4 regions of the Streptomyces sp. NPDC087844 genome follow, and region 3 is predicted to be linked to each of the others. Evidence: riboswitches for the same ligand, from Rfam matches in the RefSeq annotation. Region 3 holds a riboswitch; each other region holds the start of a gene.
The links. Region 3 has a riboswitch for cyclic di-AMP ahead of ACIOKD_RS03250 (M23 family metallopeptidase). Riboswitches for the same ligand answer to the same signal wherever they lie in the genome.
Positions count from the first base shown of each region.

Region 1: linked by a shared signal. The riboswitch ahead of ACIOKD_RS22735 (C40 family peptidase) and the one ahead of ACIOKD_RS03250 (M23 family metallopeptidase) in region 3 are both predicted to bind cyclic di-AMP.
Region 2: linked by a shared signal. The riboswitch ahead of ACIOKD_RS04410 (NlpC/P60 family protein) and the one ahead of ACIOKD_RS03250 (M23 family metallopeptidase) in region 3 are both predicted to bind cyclic di-AMP.
Region 4: linked by a shared signal. The riboswitch ahead of ACIOKD_RS16840 (transglycosylase SLT domain-containing protein) and the one ahead of ACIOKD_RS03250 (M23 family metallopeptidase) in region 3 are both predicted to bind cyclic di-AMP.

Region 1 is NZ_JBIUVD010000011.1:209,971-213,975, forward strand. Features, by position in the region: gene ACIOKD_RS22720 (helix-turn-helix domain-containing protein) at 1-466, opposite strand, end outside; gene ACIOKD_RS22725 (ATP-binding protein) at 727-1,170, shown strand; gene ACIOKD_RS22730 (DUF6328 family protein) at 1,309-1,809, opposite strand; gene ACIOKD_RS22735 (C40 family peptidase) at 1,908-2,381, opposite strand; cyclic di-AMP (ydaO/yuaA leader) riboswitch at 2,385-2,571, opposite strand; gene ACIOKD_RS22740 (hypothetical protein) at 2,943-3,251, opposite strand; gene ACIOKD_RS22745 (ATP-dependent Clp protease proteolytic subunit) at 3,259-3,975, opposite strand.
Region 2 is NZ_JBIUVD010000002.1:172,826-176,830, reverse strand. Features, by position in the region: gene pcrA (DNA helicase PcrA) at 1-1,362, opposite strand, end outside; cyclic di-AMP (ydaO/yuaA leader) riboswitch at 1,950-2,122, shown strand; gene ACIOKD_RS04410 (NlpC/P60 family protein) at 2,129-3,307, shown strand; gene ACIOKD_RS04405 (hypothetical protein) at 3,454-3,807, opposite strand.
Region 3 is NZ_JBIUVD010000001.1:809,440-813,444, reverse strand. Features, by position in the region: gene ACIOKD_RS03260 (M16 family metallopeptidase) at 1-647, shown strand, start outside; gene ACIOKD_RS03255 (M16 family metallopeptidase) at 644-2,032, shown strand; cyclic di-AMP (ydaO/yuaA leader) riboswitch at 2,279-2,434, shown strand; gene ACIOKD_RS03250 (M23 family metallopeptidase) at 2,447-3,232, shown strand; gene ACIOKD_RS03245 (GntR family transcriptional regulator) at 3,518-4,005, shown strand, end outside.
Region 4 is NZ_JBIUVD010000007.1:199,652-203,656, forward strand. Features, by position in the region: gene ACIOKD_RS16835 (CocE/NonD family hydrolase) at 1-1,771, shown strand, start outside; cyclic di-AMP (ydaO/yuaA leader) riboswitch at 2,138-2,300, shown strand; gene ACIOKD_RS16840 (transglycosylase SLT domain-containing protein) at 2,305-3,036, shown strand; gene ACIOKD_RS16845 (HAD family hydrolase) at 3,030-3,935, opposite strand.

The DNA of each region.
Region 1 (4,005 bases), on a different contig from region 3:
TCACCAGTACCTCCACCAGCGCGTCCACCCTGCCGTCGTGCGCCCCGCCCACCGCGGCCCGCGTCACCTCGCGGGCGTACTCCGGCGTCTGGAGGAGGCCGGGGACCACGGAGTTCTCCAGCGTGCGCATGGCACCCGCCTGCGACTCCAGACTGATGAAATCGCTGTACGTCGCAGGCAGGAGGCCCCGATAGGCGTGCCACCAGTGGTGCCGGCCGTCGTCGTCCGAGCCGGCCAGCACGACGAGTAACTCGTGCAGCTCCGGGTCCCGGACGTCGTACGCGTCCAGGAGCCGCCGCACGTCCGCGGGCTTGACCCCGCTGCGGCCGGTCTCGATCCGGCTCACCTTGGACTGATGCCAGCCCACGAGGCGGGCCGCCTCACCGCTCGTGAGGCCCGCGCGGGCGCGCAGGGCACGCAGTTCGGCGCCGAGCTTACGTCGGCGCACCGCGGGGCCGTACTGCATGGCCGTCTCCTTCCGACCGTCGCGCAAGCGCTATGGCGCCCGGCGTCACGCCGACGGTAGAGGACAAACCGGCTGACCGCCCAAATACGGTCGACGGTCGCAGAGTTCACCGCTTCGAGCGACAGATATATGCATATCTTGGTGGATCGGCACCACGAACGCCGAGGTAGTGGCACGCTGGCGCAAGCACCAGGCCGGGACCGTCTCGAAGTCATCCGCTTCGGTCGGGCCCCGGTCCCGTGGGAAAGGGACGACGTCGCATGGCAGACCACCAGGAAGCATCCGTCACTCTGCCGAGCGATCCCGCCTCGGTCTCCGCCGCCCGTACGTATGTCACCGACGTCCTGGCCACATGGGGACTGCCTTCCGACTCGGAGACCGCCGACACGGTCCGGCTCATCGTCTCCGAACTCGCCACGAACGCGGTACAGCACACCTTCGGACTGTCACCCACCTTCACGGTGGACATCGAACTCGACCGTGACGAACAGCTGCGCATCGGCGTGACCGACAGCCACCCGCGCTTCCCGAAACGGCTGCCCGCGGCCGTCCAGCAGGACAACGGCCGGGGCATGGTGATCATCCGCTGGCTGACCGCGGAGTCCGGTGGCAAGCTTTCGGTCCGGTCCACCAGGGAAGGCGGAAAGACCGTGTCGGTCACGCTGCCCTGGACGGTACCGGTGGAGCCGGTCTCGGCCGACTGACCGACGGCCCGTGACGGCGCCCTCAAGGGGCGCGGGGCAGTATCGACATGCGGCTCCGCCGCGTAAGCGCGACCAGCCACGACACGCCCGCCGACAAGATTTCAGACATTCACAAGATTTCAGACATTCAGCGGAGCGCTAGCCCTCATCGTCCGAGGTCTTGTCGACGGCCCGTTTCAGCAGGTATGGCAGGACCTCCCACAGACCGACGCAGAGGAGCAGAGTGGTCGCCCCGGCCACGATCCCCTCGGTCCGGTCCACCGCCACGTCCACGACGAGCAGCACGGAACCGGTGAGAGCGAGCGCGAGCACGGCCAGGCCGGCCTGCGCGAGCCGGGACGAGGCATTGACCACCAGCGGCTTGGCGCCCCGCTGGAACAGCCGCCGGTGCAGGGCGGCGGGGGCCGTGAAGAGTGCCGCCGCCAGGACCGAGAGCAGCAGGGTGACGACGTACGTGGTGCGCTGCACGGTGTCGAGGGACGGGAACCGCGGGGTGAAGGCGAGGGTGAGCAGGAAGGCGAAGAGGATCTGAACGCCCGTCTGGGTGACCCGCAGCTCCTGGAGGAGTTCGAGAAAGTTCCGGTCGGCGCGCTCAAGACGGGTCTCGTTGCGCCCCTCGTGGTGGTGCGGATCGGCCATAAGTGAACGAGTAACCATTCAGCCGCCGAAATCACGCGTCATGCCCGGGTCCCTCACGGGGCGGCCGTGGAGATCGCCACGGCCGCCCCGTGGGTGGATCACCTGACCCGGCCGTACCAGACGCTCTTCGTCCAGATCTTCTGGAGCTTCACCACATCCCCGGTCTTCGGCGAGTGCCAGATCCGTCCCTTCCCGGCGTAGATGCCCACGTGGTAGACGTTCCGGCCCGAGTGGAAGAAGACCAGGTCCCCCTGCTTGCGCTTCGAGGAGGAGACGTGGTTCGTCTTGTTGTACTGGGCCGCAGCCGTGCGGGGCAGCTTCTTGCCCGCCTTCTTGAACGAGTAGAGCGTGAGGCCGGAGCAGTCGAAGCGCTTGGGCCCCACGGCCCCGTACTTGTACGGGGCGCCCTTCTTGGAGGCCGCCACCTTGAGTGCCTTCGTCGCGGGAGTGGCCGCTTCCGCATCGGACGCGAAGCCAGGGGCCACTATGCCGCCGCCTACGGCGGCGATGGTGAGGACCGATGCGGTACCGGCCCTGCTGAACAGCGACGGGACACGATTGAGCGCAGTCATGCGCAACCCTTCGTCAGCCGCCTGTGAAGGATGACCTGTCGGATTCGGGCTGGCGAAGTTGCCCGGCCGCAGCTGCGGCTTCACCCCAAGGGCCACTCGGATCTCTCCGGCGGCCCGTCGTGCCTGGGTCCTCCACTCCTGCCGATGCACTTCTGTCGACCGGTCATCCGGGCAGCGGCAGGACTCGGCGTCCGCCCGGACCGCCCCGCCGCTTGTGGCGGGGGCTTGTCGTCGCAGGGATCTTGACGCACTGATGTCCCAAAAGCCGAGCGGAATCGGCGATTTGTGGTCTTACTCACCACTCACCCGTTCGGGTGGACAGCCCTTTCTGCGGGTGGGTGTCGAGAGCCTCAAGGACCCTCGCACCAGCACTGGAACAGTTGATTCCGCCTCGGACGTACGTGCGTTGCGCAACTCGCCGGGGCCTGGGGGAGCAGTTGCGACTACGCCGACCGGGGGTACGCCGTCTGGTGCGTTTCAACTCCGGTGCGGACGCTTCGTCAAGTGCGCGCGTGAGGCCGGACCGAGGGGTGTGGTGTTTGTCAGGTGTCGGTGTCGGTGTCAGGTGTCGGAGCTGGGCGGCAGGGCGACCCGGCTCGCCCTGCGCTCACCGTCGAGGACGCGCAGGGCCCGCGCCAGGGTTGCCGCGTGCAGCTCGTGTTCGCCCCGCTGGTGCATCAGGGTCAGGGCGTCGCGCAGCGCGGTGGCCCTGCCGACCAGTGCCTGGGCCGCGCGCAGTCCGCGGTAGGTGTCCCCGGAGTGTGCCGGGTTGATCCGGCCGAGGAGGTCGACCACCTCCAGATACCGGTCGATCAGCTCGGCTTCGGCCCGCGTCAGAGCCGGCAGCGGGGGCAACTCGGGTGGGAGCATCGGCGGATCACCCCGCGCCGGGTGCGTCGGACGGGCCGGATGTGCCGGACGGGCCGGGTGTGTCGGACGCGCCGAGGGCAGTCTTGCGGCTGGGGACGATCCGGTCGATCAGCCCGTACTCCAGCGCCTGGTGGGCGTCGAGGATCTTGTCCCGCTCGATGTCCGCGCCGATCCGCTCCCGGCTATGCCCCGTGTGCCGGGCGAGCATCTCCTCCAGGCGGGCGCGGGTGCGCAGCAGTTCGTCCGCCTGGATGGCGAGGTCGGACGCCTGTCCCTGAACCGGCTCGGACAGGAACGGCTGATGGAGCAGAACGCGGGCGCCCGGCAGCGCGTACCGCTTGCCCGGTGTGCCCGCCGCCAGCAGCACCGCGGCGGCCGACGCGGCCTGGCCCAGGCAGATGGTCTCCACCTCGCAGCTGACGAACCGCATCGTGTCGTAGACGGCCGCCATCGCGCTGAAGGAGCCGCCTGGGGAGTTGATGTAGAGCGAGATGGTCCGGTCGGGTGCCTGGTACTCAAGGTGCATGAACTGCGCCATCACGTCGTTCGCGGACGTGTCGTCGATCGGCGTCCCGAGAAAGACGATCCGTTCTTCGAGGAGCTTGGAGTACGGATCCATGGTCCGCGTCCCCGAACTGGTGCGCTCGGTGAACTCGGGCAGGACGTGGCGGGCGGACGGCCGAGCTGGCGGCTGAGCTGGCGGTCGGGTTGTTGAGCGGGTCACGACACACGCCTCCTCTGGGAGAGGTCCTGT
Region 2 (4,005 bases), on a different contig from region 3:
CTGGGCGTTCGTACGGTAGAAGACGGCGACGTCGCCGGCCTTCGCGTCGCCCGCGTCGGTGAGACGGTCTATCTCTTCGGCGACGAACTGCGCCTCGTCGTGCTCGGTGTCGGCGACATAGCCCGTGATGCGCGCGCCCGCGCCCGCGTTCGTCCACAGGTTCTTCGGGCGGCGCGATTCGTTGCGCTCGATGACCGCGTTGGCGGCGGTCAGGATCGTCTGCGTGGAGCGGTAGTTCTGCTCCAGCATGATCGTCGTCGCGTTCGGGTAGTCCTCCTCGAACTGGAGGATGTTACGGATGGTCGCGCCGCGGAAGGCGTAGATCGACTGGTCCGCGTCACCGACGACGCACAGCTCGGCCGGCGGGAGGTCGCCCTCCCCCGGCGGTACGTCCTCAGGGTGCGCGACGGGGTCCGTGGCGCTGCCGACGAGCTCCCGGACGAGGGAGTACTGCGCGTGGTTCGTGTCCTGGTACTCGTCCACGAGGACATGCCGGAAGCGGCGGCGGTAGTGCTCGGCGACGTCGGGGAAGGCGCGGAGGAGGTTGACCGTCGTCATGATCAGGTCGTCGAAGTCCAGCGCGTTCGCCTCGCGCAGCCGCGACTGGTACATCGCGTAGGCCTGGGCGGCGGTCTTCTCGAAGCCGTCGGAGGCCTGGGCGGCGAAGTCCTCCTCGTCGATCAGCTCGTTCTTCAGGTTCGAGATCTTGGCGCTGAAGGACTTCGGCGGGAAGCGCTTGGGATCGAGATCCAGGTCACGGCAGACCAGGGCCATGAGCCGCATGCTGTCGGCGGCGTCGTAGATCGAGAAGGACGACGTGAAGCCGAGCTTCTTGCTCTCCCTGCGCAGGATCCGCACGCAGGCGCTGTGGAAGGTCATGACCCACATCGCGTGGGCCCGCGGGCCCACGAGCTGCTCGACGCGCTCCTTCATCTCGCCCGCGGCCTTGTTCGTGAAGGTGATCGCGAGGATCTGGCCGGGGTGCACCTTGCGCTCGCCCAGCAGGTGGGCGATGCGGTGGGTGAGCACACGGGTCTTGCCGGAACCGGCGCCGGCCACGATGAGCAGGGGTGAGCCATGGTGGACCACCGCGGCGCGCTGGTTCTCGTTCAGCCCGTCCAGGAGCGTGGCCGGGTCCATGAGCGGCCGAGGGGCGCCGTCGCGGTAATAGCCTCCCCCGGTCTCGACCCCGCTCGACCGGGGGGACCCCCATCGGCTCGCGGGCACGTCGAAGCGCCCGCCGAACAGGTCGTCCGGACCGTGGTCCGGCGCCTCGTCCTCGGGCGGCGGCGGGGGCTCTTCCTCGTGGGCCCGGGAGGGCTTGAGGTCCGCCAGGAAGCTGTCATCAAAGAGGCTGCTCATCGCTCTCCGAGTCTAGGCGCCCCCACTGACACCCGGCCGCCACCCCGGAAACTCGGCGGAATCCGGGCCGGGCGGCCGAGGGGGACCCTCACCCGTAATGAGTGCGTCACTACACACGGCGACCATGACGGTGTCTTGGCGTGCCGCGCCGTGCCCCGTCGCGCCCCGTCGTGCCGTGTCGTGTCGCGCCCTGTCGTGCTGTGTCGCGCCGCGCCGTGTCGTGTCGCGCCCGGCGCTACCGCTGCAGGGCGCCACTTCGCCCCGCACCCGAACCGCGTATGGATGATTTCCGTATAGCCGTGCGGAGACAGGGCGCACCGGCACACCACCTGCCTGAGGTAATGACCGAGGCGGCCGGAACCGGCCCGTCGGCGCGGGCGCCGCTCCGCGACCCGGCCACCGCGCTCCCGCGCCCCTCAGGGACAACTCGGAGCAGATCACGACCAATTGACGTCAGCGGACGGCATCCGTGGCCCAGGTCACGAAAATGTATCGGGCATATCGCACATCAAACTTCACAGGTGCCACACGTATTGGCTAACTTTCGCGTAGACCGCTCGACCCGCACCGGCGAACAACGCCGGGCCGAGCGGGCTCCGCCGAATCCGGCATGCCCTCGCGGCCTCCGGAACCGGGGACCCAACCGATCCTGGGGTGAATCGGTCCGACTCCCTCGCGGGACAAGGACCGTAGGGCAAACCTTCCGAAGCATTCGCCCGAACCCGACAGCTAACTCGGTAGGCGGATGACGGAAGGAGACGCCCTCGTGGCGCCACACCGCAAGTCGCGGCCCCCCAGCCCCTTGGGCGTACGGACGCCGGCCCTCGCCACCGCGGCCCTGACCTCGGTGGCCCTGCTCTCCCAGACGGCGGACGCCTCGCCTGCCGCGGAGCCCACGCCCAGCACGGAGGAAGTCCAGAAGAAGATCGACGACCTCTACCAGCAGGCTGGCACGGCCACCGAGAAGTACAACGCGGCCAAGGAGAAGACCACCAAGCAACGCAAGCGCGTCGCCACGCTCCTCGACGACGTGGCGCAGCGTACGGAGAAGCTCAACACCGCGCGCGAGGCGCTGGGGACGTTCGCCGCGGCGCAGTACCGCACGGGAGCGTCCGCCCCCGACACGGCCTCTCTCCTCCTCGCGGACAACCCGCAGGACTACTTCGACCAGACCCAGCTGATGAACCGGCTGACCGCCCGCCAGCAGCAGGCCGTCGACGAGTACGTCACCCAGCGGGCCACCACGTCGAAGAGGCGGCAGGAGGCCTCCGAGGGTCTGGAGACGCTCACCACGACGCAGAGCACGCTGAAGACGTCCAAGGCGGACGTTCAGCGAAAGCTCGCCGAGGCGCGCGAGCTCCTCTCGAAGCTGACCGCCGAGGACAAGGTCCGCCTCGCCGCGATCGAGCGGGAGAAGCAGGAAAAGGCCCGGCGCAAGGCGGACGAGCTGGCGCGGCAGCAGGCAGCCGACGCGGAGCGCCGGCGCCAGGAGGCGGCGACGCAGGGCACCGGGGCCGCCGCCGGAACGGGCGCGGGCACCGGCACCGGCACCGGCACCGGCACCGGGAGCGTGCCGGGATCGGACTCCGCCTCCTCCACCAAGGCGGCCAAGGCGCTCGCCTTCGCCCGCGCCCAGATCGGCAAGCCGTACGTCTGGGGCGCCAGCGGTCCTGGTTCGTACGACTGCTCCGGTCTGACCCAGGCCGCCTGGAAGGCCGCCGGAGTGACCCTCCCGCGCACCACATGGGACCAGGTCGAGACCGGCACGACCGTCTCCGTGGACAACGCCCAGCCCGGCGACCTGGTCTTCTTCTACGACGACATCAGCCACGTCGGCATCTACATCGGCGACGGCATGATGATCCACGCCCCGAAGCCGGGTGCCTACGTCCGCGAGGAGTCGATCTACTACATGCCGGTCCACAGCGTGGTACGGCCGGGCTAGGGGCCCACCCGCATCCGGACGGGGTACGGCACGTGTGTGCCGTACCCCGTCCGCGTACCCCGTCCGCGTACCCCGTCCGCGTACCCCGTCCGCGTACCCCGTCCGTGTTCCGGGTCGGATTCCGGGTCGGATTCCGGGTCGGTCGCTCAGGTCCAGAGCACCGCGATGAAGACGTTCACCGTGGTCAGCCCGCCCACCAGGGCGAACAGGCCCTTCTCCACCTTCTCGTCGTCGCGTTTCACGTAGACGAGGCCGAGGATCACGACCAGTAGCGCCAGCTTCACGCCGATCTTGATGTTGTTGACGGTCTGGTCGTCGGCCTGGTTGAGGCCGACCAGGACCGCGCCGGTGACCAGCATGGTCAGCGCGCCGTGGAGCATGGCGGGGGTGAAGCGGGCCGTGCCGCCGCCCATGGCCTTCAGCTGGGTGAGGAAGCCGCCCAGCAGGGAGGCGATGCCGATGATGTGCAGGGCGACGAAGACATGAATGAGTACGTCCATGAGCCCGGACCCTAACCGGACGCCCGCATGCCGCCTCGCACCGGCCCGCACCGGCTCGCGTCGCCGCGCGTCGCCCCGCGTCGGCCCGCGTCGGCCCGCGTCGGCCCGCGTCGGCCCGCACCTCAGGCTCCTGGCAGGCCCCGGGCGGAGTCCATAGCACCGTCGCGCGTGCCGCTCCCCCACAACGTGAACATCGGT
Region 3 (4,005 bases):
AGTTGCGCGAGGTCGTCGAGGAGGAGGTCCCGGCGCGCGCGCTGATGGCCGCCTACCGGCTGCCGGAGGACGGCACGCGCGCGTCGGACGCCGCCGACCTCGCCCTGACCGTGCTCGGCGGCGGCGAGTCGTCCCGGCTCTACAACCGGCTCGTACGCCGTGACCGCACCGCCGTCGCGGCCGGGTTCGGCCTGCTGCGCCTCGCCGGAGCGCCCTCCTTGGGGTGGCTCGACGTGAAGACGTCCGGCGACGTCGAGGTCCCGGTCATCGAGACCGCCGTCGACGAGGAGCTCGCCCGGTTCGCCGAGGAGGGCCCCACTGCCGAGGAGATGGAGCGCGCCCAGGCCCAGTTGGAGCGCGAGTGGCTGGACCGTCTCGGCACGGTCGCGGGCCGCGCCGACGAACTGTGCCGCTACGCGGTCCTGTTCGGCGACCCCCAGCTCGCCCTGACCGCCGTGCAGCGCGTTCTCGACATCACCGCGGAGGAGGTCCAGGAGGTCGCCAAGGCCCGTCTGCGCCCTGACAACCGCGCGGTGCTGGTCTACGAGCCGCTCGCCCCGGACGAGACCGACGCGCCCGAAGAGACCGACGCCGCCGAGGCCGGCGGCGGCGCCGCCGACAACACCGACGAGGAGGCGGCCAAGTGACCGAGCTCGCCACGATGGAGTTCCACCCGCAGCCCCAGGCCGGCGAGGCCAGGCCCTGGGCCTTCCCGGCGCCCGAGCGCGGCACCCTCGGCAACGGCCTGACGCTGTTGCGCTGCCACCGCCCCGGCCAGCAGGTCGTCGCGGTGGAGATCCTCCTGGACGCCCCGCTGGAGGCCGAGCCCAAGGGCCTCGACGGCATCGCCACGATCATGGCGCGGGCCTTCTCGGAGGGCACCGACAAGCACTCGGCCGAGGAGTTCGCCGCCGAGCTGGAGCGCTGCGGCGCCACGCTCGACGCCCACGCGGACCACCCCGGCGTACGGCTCAGCCTCGAAGTCCCCGTCTCCCGCCTGCCCAAGGCGCTCGGCCTGCTCGCCGACGCCCTCAGGGCACCCGCCTTCGAGGACGGCGAGATCGAGCGGCTGGTGCGCAACCGGCTCGACGAGATCCCGCACGAGAGCGCCAACCCGGCCCGGCGGGCCGCCAAGGAGCTGTCCCGGCAGCTCTTCCCGGCGGACTTGCGGATGTCGCGTCCGCGCCAGGGCACCGAGGAGACGGTCACCGCGATCGACTCGGCGGCCGTCCGCGCCTTCTACGAGAAGCACGTGCGCCCCGCCACGGCCACCGCGGTCGTCGTCGGCGACCTCACGGACGTCGACCTCGACGCGCTGCTCGGGGACACGCTCGGTGCCTGGACCGGATCGCAGGCCCAGGCGCGCCCCGTGCCCTCGGTGACCGCCGACGACACCGGCCGCGTGATCATCGTCGACCGGCCCGGAGCCGTCCAGACGCAGCTGCTCATCGGCCGCGTCGGCGCGGACCGGCACGACCGCGTGTGGCCCGCCCAGGTGCTCGGCACGTACTGCCTCGGTGGCACCCTCACCTCGCGCCTGGACCGTGTCCTGCGCGAGGAGAAGGGATACACCTACGGTGTGCGGGCGTTCGGCCAGGTGCTGCGCTCCGCTCCGGACGGGACGGGCGTCTCGATGCTCGCCATCAGCGGCTCCGTGGACACCCCGAACACCGGCCCGGCGCTCGACGACCTGTGGAAGGTGCTGCGCACCCTCGCAGCCGAGGGCCTGACGGACGCCGAGCGCGATGTCGCCGTGCAGAACCTGGTGGGTGTGGCGCCCCTGAAGTACGAGACCGCGGGCGCCGTCGCGGGCACGCTCGCCGACCAGGTCGAACAGCATCTGCCGGACGACTTCCAGGCGACGCTGTACAAGCAGCTCGCCGCGACCGGCACCGTGGAGGCCACCGCGGCAGCCGTGAACGCGTTCCCGGTGGACCGTCTGGTGACCGTCCTCGTCGGTGACGCGGCGCAGATCGAGGAGCCCGTCAGGGCCCTCGGCGTCGGCGAAGTCAGCGTCGTGCGAGCCGAGTAGGGATCGGTGACCGGGCAGGGCCTGAGATCGAGCAGGACCTGTCACGGCCGGGGCCCGGGTGGCTGGACGAGTCACCCGGGCCCTTTCCTGTCCTTCTACGCCCACGGTGTGTCCGTATTGCAGGGAAGTTGCCTGTCTGCCCTGTGGCGTGCGCTACAAAAATGGTGATCCGTTTGTCTATTGAAAGAGGCGCCGCTTAGCGTCGGTCCGGCTGTTCGTCAGGCACTGCGCCGCGTCCGCGGCACCGGACAGTCATCGCCGAGTCCCCGTACGGCGCGAGCCAGGGGAGCCGGGGACCCATGTCCCTGGGGTGAATCGGACGCCCTTCCCGAAGGGGGTCCGTAGGAGACCTTCCTGCTCCGAACCCGTCAGCTAACCCGGTAGGCGAGAAGGAAGGAAAGGACCAGCCACTTCATGGCGTTCACCCGCGCCACAGGGAAGCACCGTCTTCCCAGCCGCATGACGCGCACCACCCGCAGGACCGTCGGCGTCGCCGCCCTGGCCACCACCGGTGTCGTGGGCACGCTGGCCGCCCCGGCGTTCGCCGCCGAGAGCGAGATCGAGCAGACAGGTCCCCTCAAGGCCGTCACCATGGACGACCTGGTCGCCCACGAGATCGACGCGCAGGCCGCCGCCCAGCGCCAGGCCGCCGAGCAGGCCGCCGCCCGCGAGAAGGCCGAGGCCGCCGCTGAGAAGCGTGCGGCGGAAGCCGCGGCCAAGGCCAAGGCGAAGGCCGAGGAGGAGCGCGAGGCCAAGGTCCGTGCGGCCCGCGAGGCCGAGCGCAAGCGCCTCAACGCCTACACCGCGCCGATCACCGGCTCGTACGTCTCCACCTCCTACCAGGCCGGTGGCGGCGTCTGGTCCTCCGGCAGCCACACCGGCATCGACTTCCACGCCGCCAGTGGTACCGCCGTGCACGCGGTGGGCTCCGGCACCGTCGTGGAGGCAGGCTGGGGCGGCTCCTACGGCAACCAGGTCGTCATCAAGATGGTTGACGGCACGTACACCCAGTACGGGCATCTCTCGTCCATCGGTGTCTCGGTCGGCCAGACGGTCACTCCGGGACAGCAGATAGCCCTCTCCGGGGCGACCGGCAACGTCACGGGGGCGCACCTGCACTTCGAGGCGCGGACGACCGCGGAGTACGGATCCGACATGGACCCCGTCGCGTACCTTCGCGGGCACGGCGTGAACGTCTGACCGCACGGCACCCCGCACCGCACCGCACTGCCGCACGGCACCGCACTGCCGCACGGCAGCCTCCGTCGAAGGCCCCGGCCCCGGCTCACCGAGCCGGGGCCTTCGCGCCTTCGGACGGCTTCCGGTCACTTTCGCACCGGACGACTGCCTGTTCACAAGCGCGGTGTGTCCAAAAAATATCCATGGATTCCCGGCTGCCTTCGGAATTTCCCGTTCTCTGCAATAGAGTCACCGAACAAGCGTCAATCGACCGCGTTTCGCGGGGATTAAGGCGGAGGTCCGGTCATGCGTATTCCCGCGCGCTCGGTATGCACGGCGATCCGGGACGACATCGTCGCGGGTGTCTACGAGCGCGGCAGCCGGCTCACCGAAGAACTGCTCGCGCGCCGCTACGGCGTCTCGCGGGTTCCCGTGCGCGAGGCGCTGCGCACCCTGGAGGCGGAGGGCTTCGTGGTCACCCGTCGGCACGCGGGCGCGTGCGTCGCGGAACCCACGGAGCAGGAGGCCGCCGACCTCCTGGAGATGCGCGTGCTGCTGGAGCCACTGGGCGCCGCCCGTGCCGCCCAGCGGCGCACCGAGGCCCATCTCAAGGTGCTGCGCGGCCTGGTCAGGCTCGGTCAGGAGCGGGCGAGGCGGGGCAACAGCGAGGATCTGCGCTCGCTCGGCGGCTGGTTCCACGAGACGCTCGCGCAGTCCTCGGGCAGCCCGGCGCTGACCTCGACGCTCGGCCAGCTGCGGCACAAGATCGCCTGGATGTACTCGGTCGAGGCGTC
Region 4 (4,005 bases), on a different contig from region 3:
CGAGTACGCGACGACGGAGCTGGCCGACGGGGTCGAGGTCGTCGACTGGCTCGCCGCACAGCCCTGGTGCTCCGGCAGGGTCGGCATGTTCGGCATCTCCTGGGGCGGCTTCAACTCCCTCCAGATCGCGGCTCTCGCGCCCGAGCCGCTCAAGGCGGTCGTCACGGTCTGCTCGTCGGACGACCGCTACGACAACGACGTGCACTACATGGGTGGTTCCGTACTCGCCGTCGACATGCACGCGTGGGCGGCGACCATGCTCGCGTTCGTGTCGCGCCCACCGGATCCGGCCTACGTGGGCGAGTCCTGGCGCGACCTGTGGGTGGAACGACTGGAGTCGGTCGATCCGTTCCTGCACACCTGGCTCGCCCACCAGACGAGGGACGAGCAGTGGCGCCACGGCAGCGTGTGCGAGGACTACTCGGCGATCCGCGCGGCCGTGCTCGCGGTCGGCGGCTGGCACGACCCGTACCGGGACACCGTGCTGCGGCTCGTGGAACACCTCCCGCCGGACCGCGTACGGGGCCTGATCGGGCCCTGGTCGCACCAGTACCCCGACCGGGGACTGCCGCCGGGACCGGCGATCGGCTTCCTTCAGGAGACGCTGCGCTGGTGGGACCACTGGCTGAAGGACACCGAAACCGGAGTCGGCACCGGCTCCGGCACCGGCACCGGCACCGGCACCGGGGTGATGTCCGAACCGCTCCTGCGCTCGTACGTCAGCGACTCGCACCCTCCCGCGACGGTGTACCCGGTGCTGCCCGGCCGCTGGGTCGGTGACCCCGCCTGGCCCTCTCCCCTGGTCGCCCACGTCCCGTACGCGCTCCAGGGTGCTCCTGTGGTGGTGCGCTCCCCCCAGCACACCGGGCTGGACGCCGGCCGCTTCTTCCCCTTCGGCAACGAGGCGGACCTGCCGCCGGACCAGCGGGAGGAGGACGCGCGGTCGGTGTGCTTCGAGTTCGACGTCCAGGAAGAGACCTGGGTACTGGGCCGCCCGCGCGTGCGCCTGAGGCTCACCTCGCCGGTGATGCGTGGACAAGTAGTGGCCCGTCTGTGCGACGTGGCCCCCGACGGCTCCTCGACCCTGGTCACCCGAGGCGTCCTGAACCTGACAGCCCGTCACGGTCGTGACCAGGTGGTTCTCTGGAAACCGGGCTCTACGGAGGAGGTGCTTTTCGAGCTGAACGGCATCGGCCACGCCTTCCCTCCGGGCCATCGCATCCGGCTCGCGGTCTCCTCCGCGTACTGGCCGTGGATCTGGCCCCAGCCTGGCTCGGAGGCGGGCTTCACCCTCACTCCGTCGGGGAGCGCGCTGGAACTCCCGCTCCGCGCACAGGAGTCGGACCCCTCCATCGTGTTCGAGGAACCGGAACAGTCGGCTCCGCTGGGCGTGAACTTCCCCGCCACACTGGACGAGCCGCGCCCAGAACGCCTCGTGGTCCGCGATGTGGCCAAGGGTGAATGGCGCCTGGAAGTCGATCCGCGGTACGGCGGCACCCGCGTCTATCCGGACGGCCTCGAATTCACCGAGGACGCGTTGGAGACGTACACGATCAATGAGTCCGACCCGTTGTCGGCACGCACGCGGTCCGACTGGTCCGTCCGGCTGCACCGGCCGGACATGCCGTGGGACGCGAGCGTCGAGACGCGCTCCGAAATCAGTTGCGACGAGACGGACTTCATCACGGCGAACGAAGTGATCTGCAAGGACGGCGACGAAGTGGTGTTCCACCGCACCTGGGAGAAACGCATTCCGCGCACGGCGGGATGAGTCGGGACGGGTTCGCGTACTCCTGCAACCACCCACGGCGACCGGTACCCGGCATCCGGTATCCGGCTACCCGGCATCCGACATGGCGGCACTCGCAGAACGCTGCGTATCACCTTTTTTATGGACATCGGGCACCGGTGCCAGTGAATTGGGTCACGCCCACCCGAAGTGATCGTTTTGTCGAGCCGGTCGATTTCCCTTTACAGAAGCCAAGTTGAACTTTGCCTTCCGTTTTGATCAAGCGATATTCGTCCGACAAGGCAGTTCATGGCCGTCGCTGTGCGAATTCGGGGCTTGTTCACAACATGTGCTCTCGCATACGTTCACGTCACTCCGGACGGAACGCCTAATCCTGCCGCCGCCCGGAAATCCCAGTCACCCATTCACTCGCGTACGGCAGGAGCGGGGGACCCAGGTAAGCCGCCGGTCCGGATATCGGAACGGCTAGGGGTCAAGTCGCGCCCACCACGCGGCCGGGCATCTCCCGCCCGAACCCGACAGCTCACCTCGCAGGCGCCGGAGAGGAATTCGCCATGCCCGCACGAGGCAAGCACCGCCGCCCCAGAAACAGCGCCCTCACCCGTGGCATCGTCGCCGCCGGGACGGGCGGAGCCGCACTCGCGCTCCCCCTCGTGGGGGCCACCGGCGCCCAGGCCGCCCCGAACGCGGTCCCGCAGGTCTCGCTGGTCACCTACAAGGTGGTCGAGGGCGACACCCTGACCAAGATCGCCAAGTCGCACACCACGGGCGACTGGAAGAAGCTCTACAAGGCCAACCGCGCGGTCATCGGCGACGACCCGGCGGTCATCCGGCCGGGCCTCAAGCTCACCGTGGGCACGAAGAACGGCCAGACCTCGGCCAAGACCGCCAAGACCGCCAAGGCAGCCACGACGTCCAAGGCGTCCACGGCCTCCGCCGTCACCCCGGCCTCCGCGACGACCTACACGGACGACCTCGACGGCTGGATCAAGCAGTCCCTGGACGTCATGGCCCAGCAGGGCATACCGGGCACCTACGACGGCATCTACCGCAACATCATCCGCGAGTCGTCGGGCAATCCGCAGGCCATGAACAACTGGGACTCCAACGCGGTCGCCGGTACGCCGTCGAAGGGGCTTCTGCAGGTCATCGACCCGACCTTCTCGGCGTACCACGTGACCGGTACGTCGCTGGACCCGTTCGACCCGGTCGCCAACATCACGGCGGCGTGCAACTACGCCGCCGCGCGCTACGGCTCGATCGACAACGTCTTCGGCGCCTACTGACCGACCCGTCGGCCGACCCGGGGGCCCGTCCCCCGGTCGGTCCGGTCGGTCCGGTCGGTCCGGTCGGTCCGGTCGGTCCGGTCGGTCCGGTCGGTGGGGAACATGCGCTCCAGGACCACCGCGATACCGTCGTCCTCGTTCGAGAGAGTGATCTCGTCGGCCACGGACTTGAGTTCGGGATGCGCGTTGGCCATCGCGACCCCGCGCGCGGCCCAGTCGAACATGGGGATGTCGTTCGGCATGTCTCCGAAGGCGATGGTCTGCGCCGACGTGAGGCCCAGCCGGGCGGCGGCGAGCGCGAGGCCCGTCGCCTTCGTGATGCCGCATGGCTGGAGTTCGACGGTGCCGGGCCCTGACATCGTCACGGTGGCGAGGGAACCGACCGCTCCACGGGCGGCGGACGCCAACTCGTCGTCGGAGAGCAGGGGATGACGCAGCAGCACCTTGCTGATGGGCTGATTCCAGAGGTCGTCGCGCCGCAGCACCCGTACCGCCGGAAGCGTCGGGTGGGGCATCTCGTAACCCGGCTCGATGAGCGTGAGACCGTCGACCCCGTCCTGGTCGACGGCCGCGTACACCTCGCCGACCTCCGCCTCGATCTTGCCGAGAGCCACCTCGGCCAGCTCTCGTTCGAGCGTGACGGACCACACCATGCGGTCCGCGCCGGCGTCGTACAACTGCGCGCCCTGTCCGCACACCGCGAGACCCTGGCTGCCGAGTTCGTCCAGCAGCGGCCGTACGCGCGGGGCGGGGCGCCCCGTCACCACGAGGTGTCGGGCGCCTGCCCCGACCGCCATCGCCAGCGCCGCGCGCGACCGGTCCGAGAAGGTGTCGTCGCCGCGCAGCAGCGTCCCGTCCAGGTCAGTGGCGATGAGTGAATATGCAATCGGTGGGGCCATGATCAGAGAATACGGATCGAATCCCCCAGCGACTCGACGGGAACCGGACGTCGTCCGGCACCTCGACCAC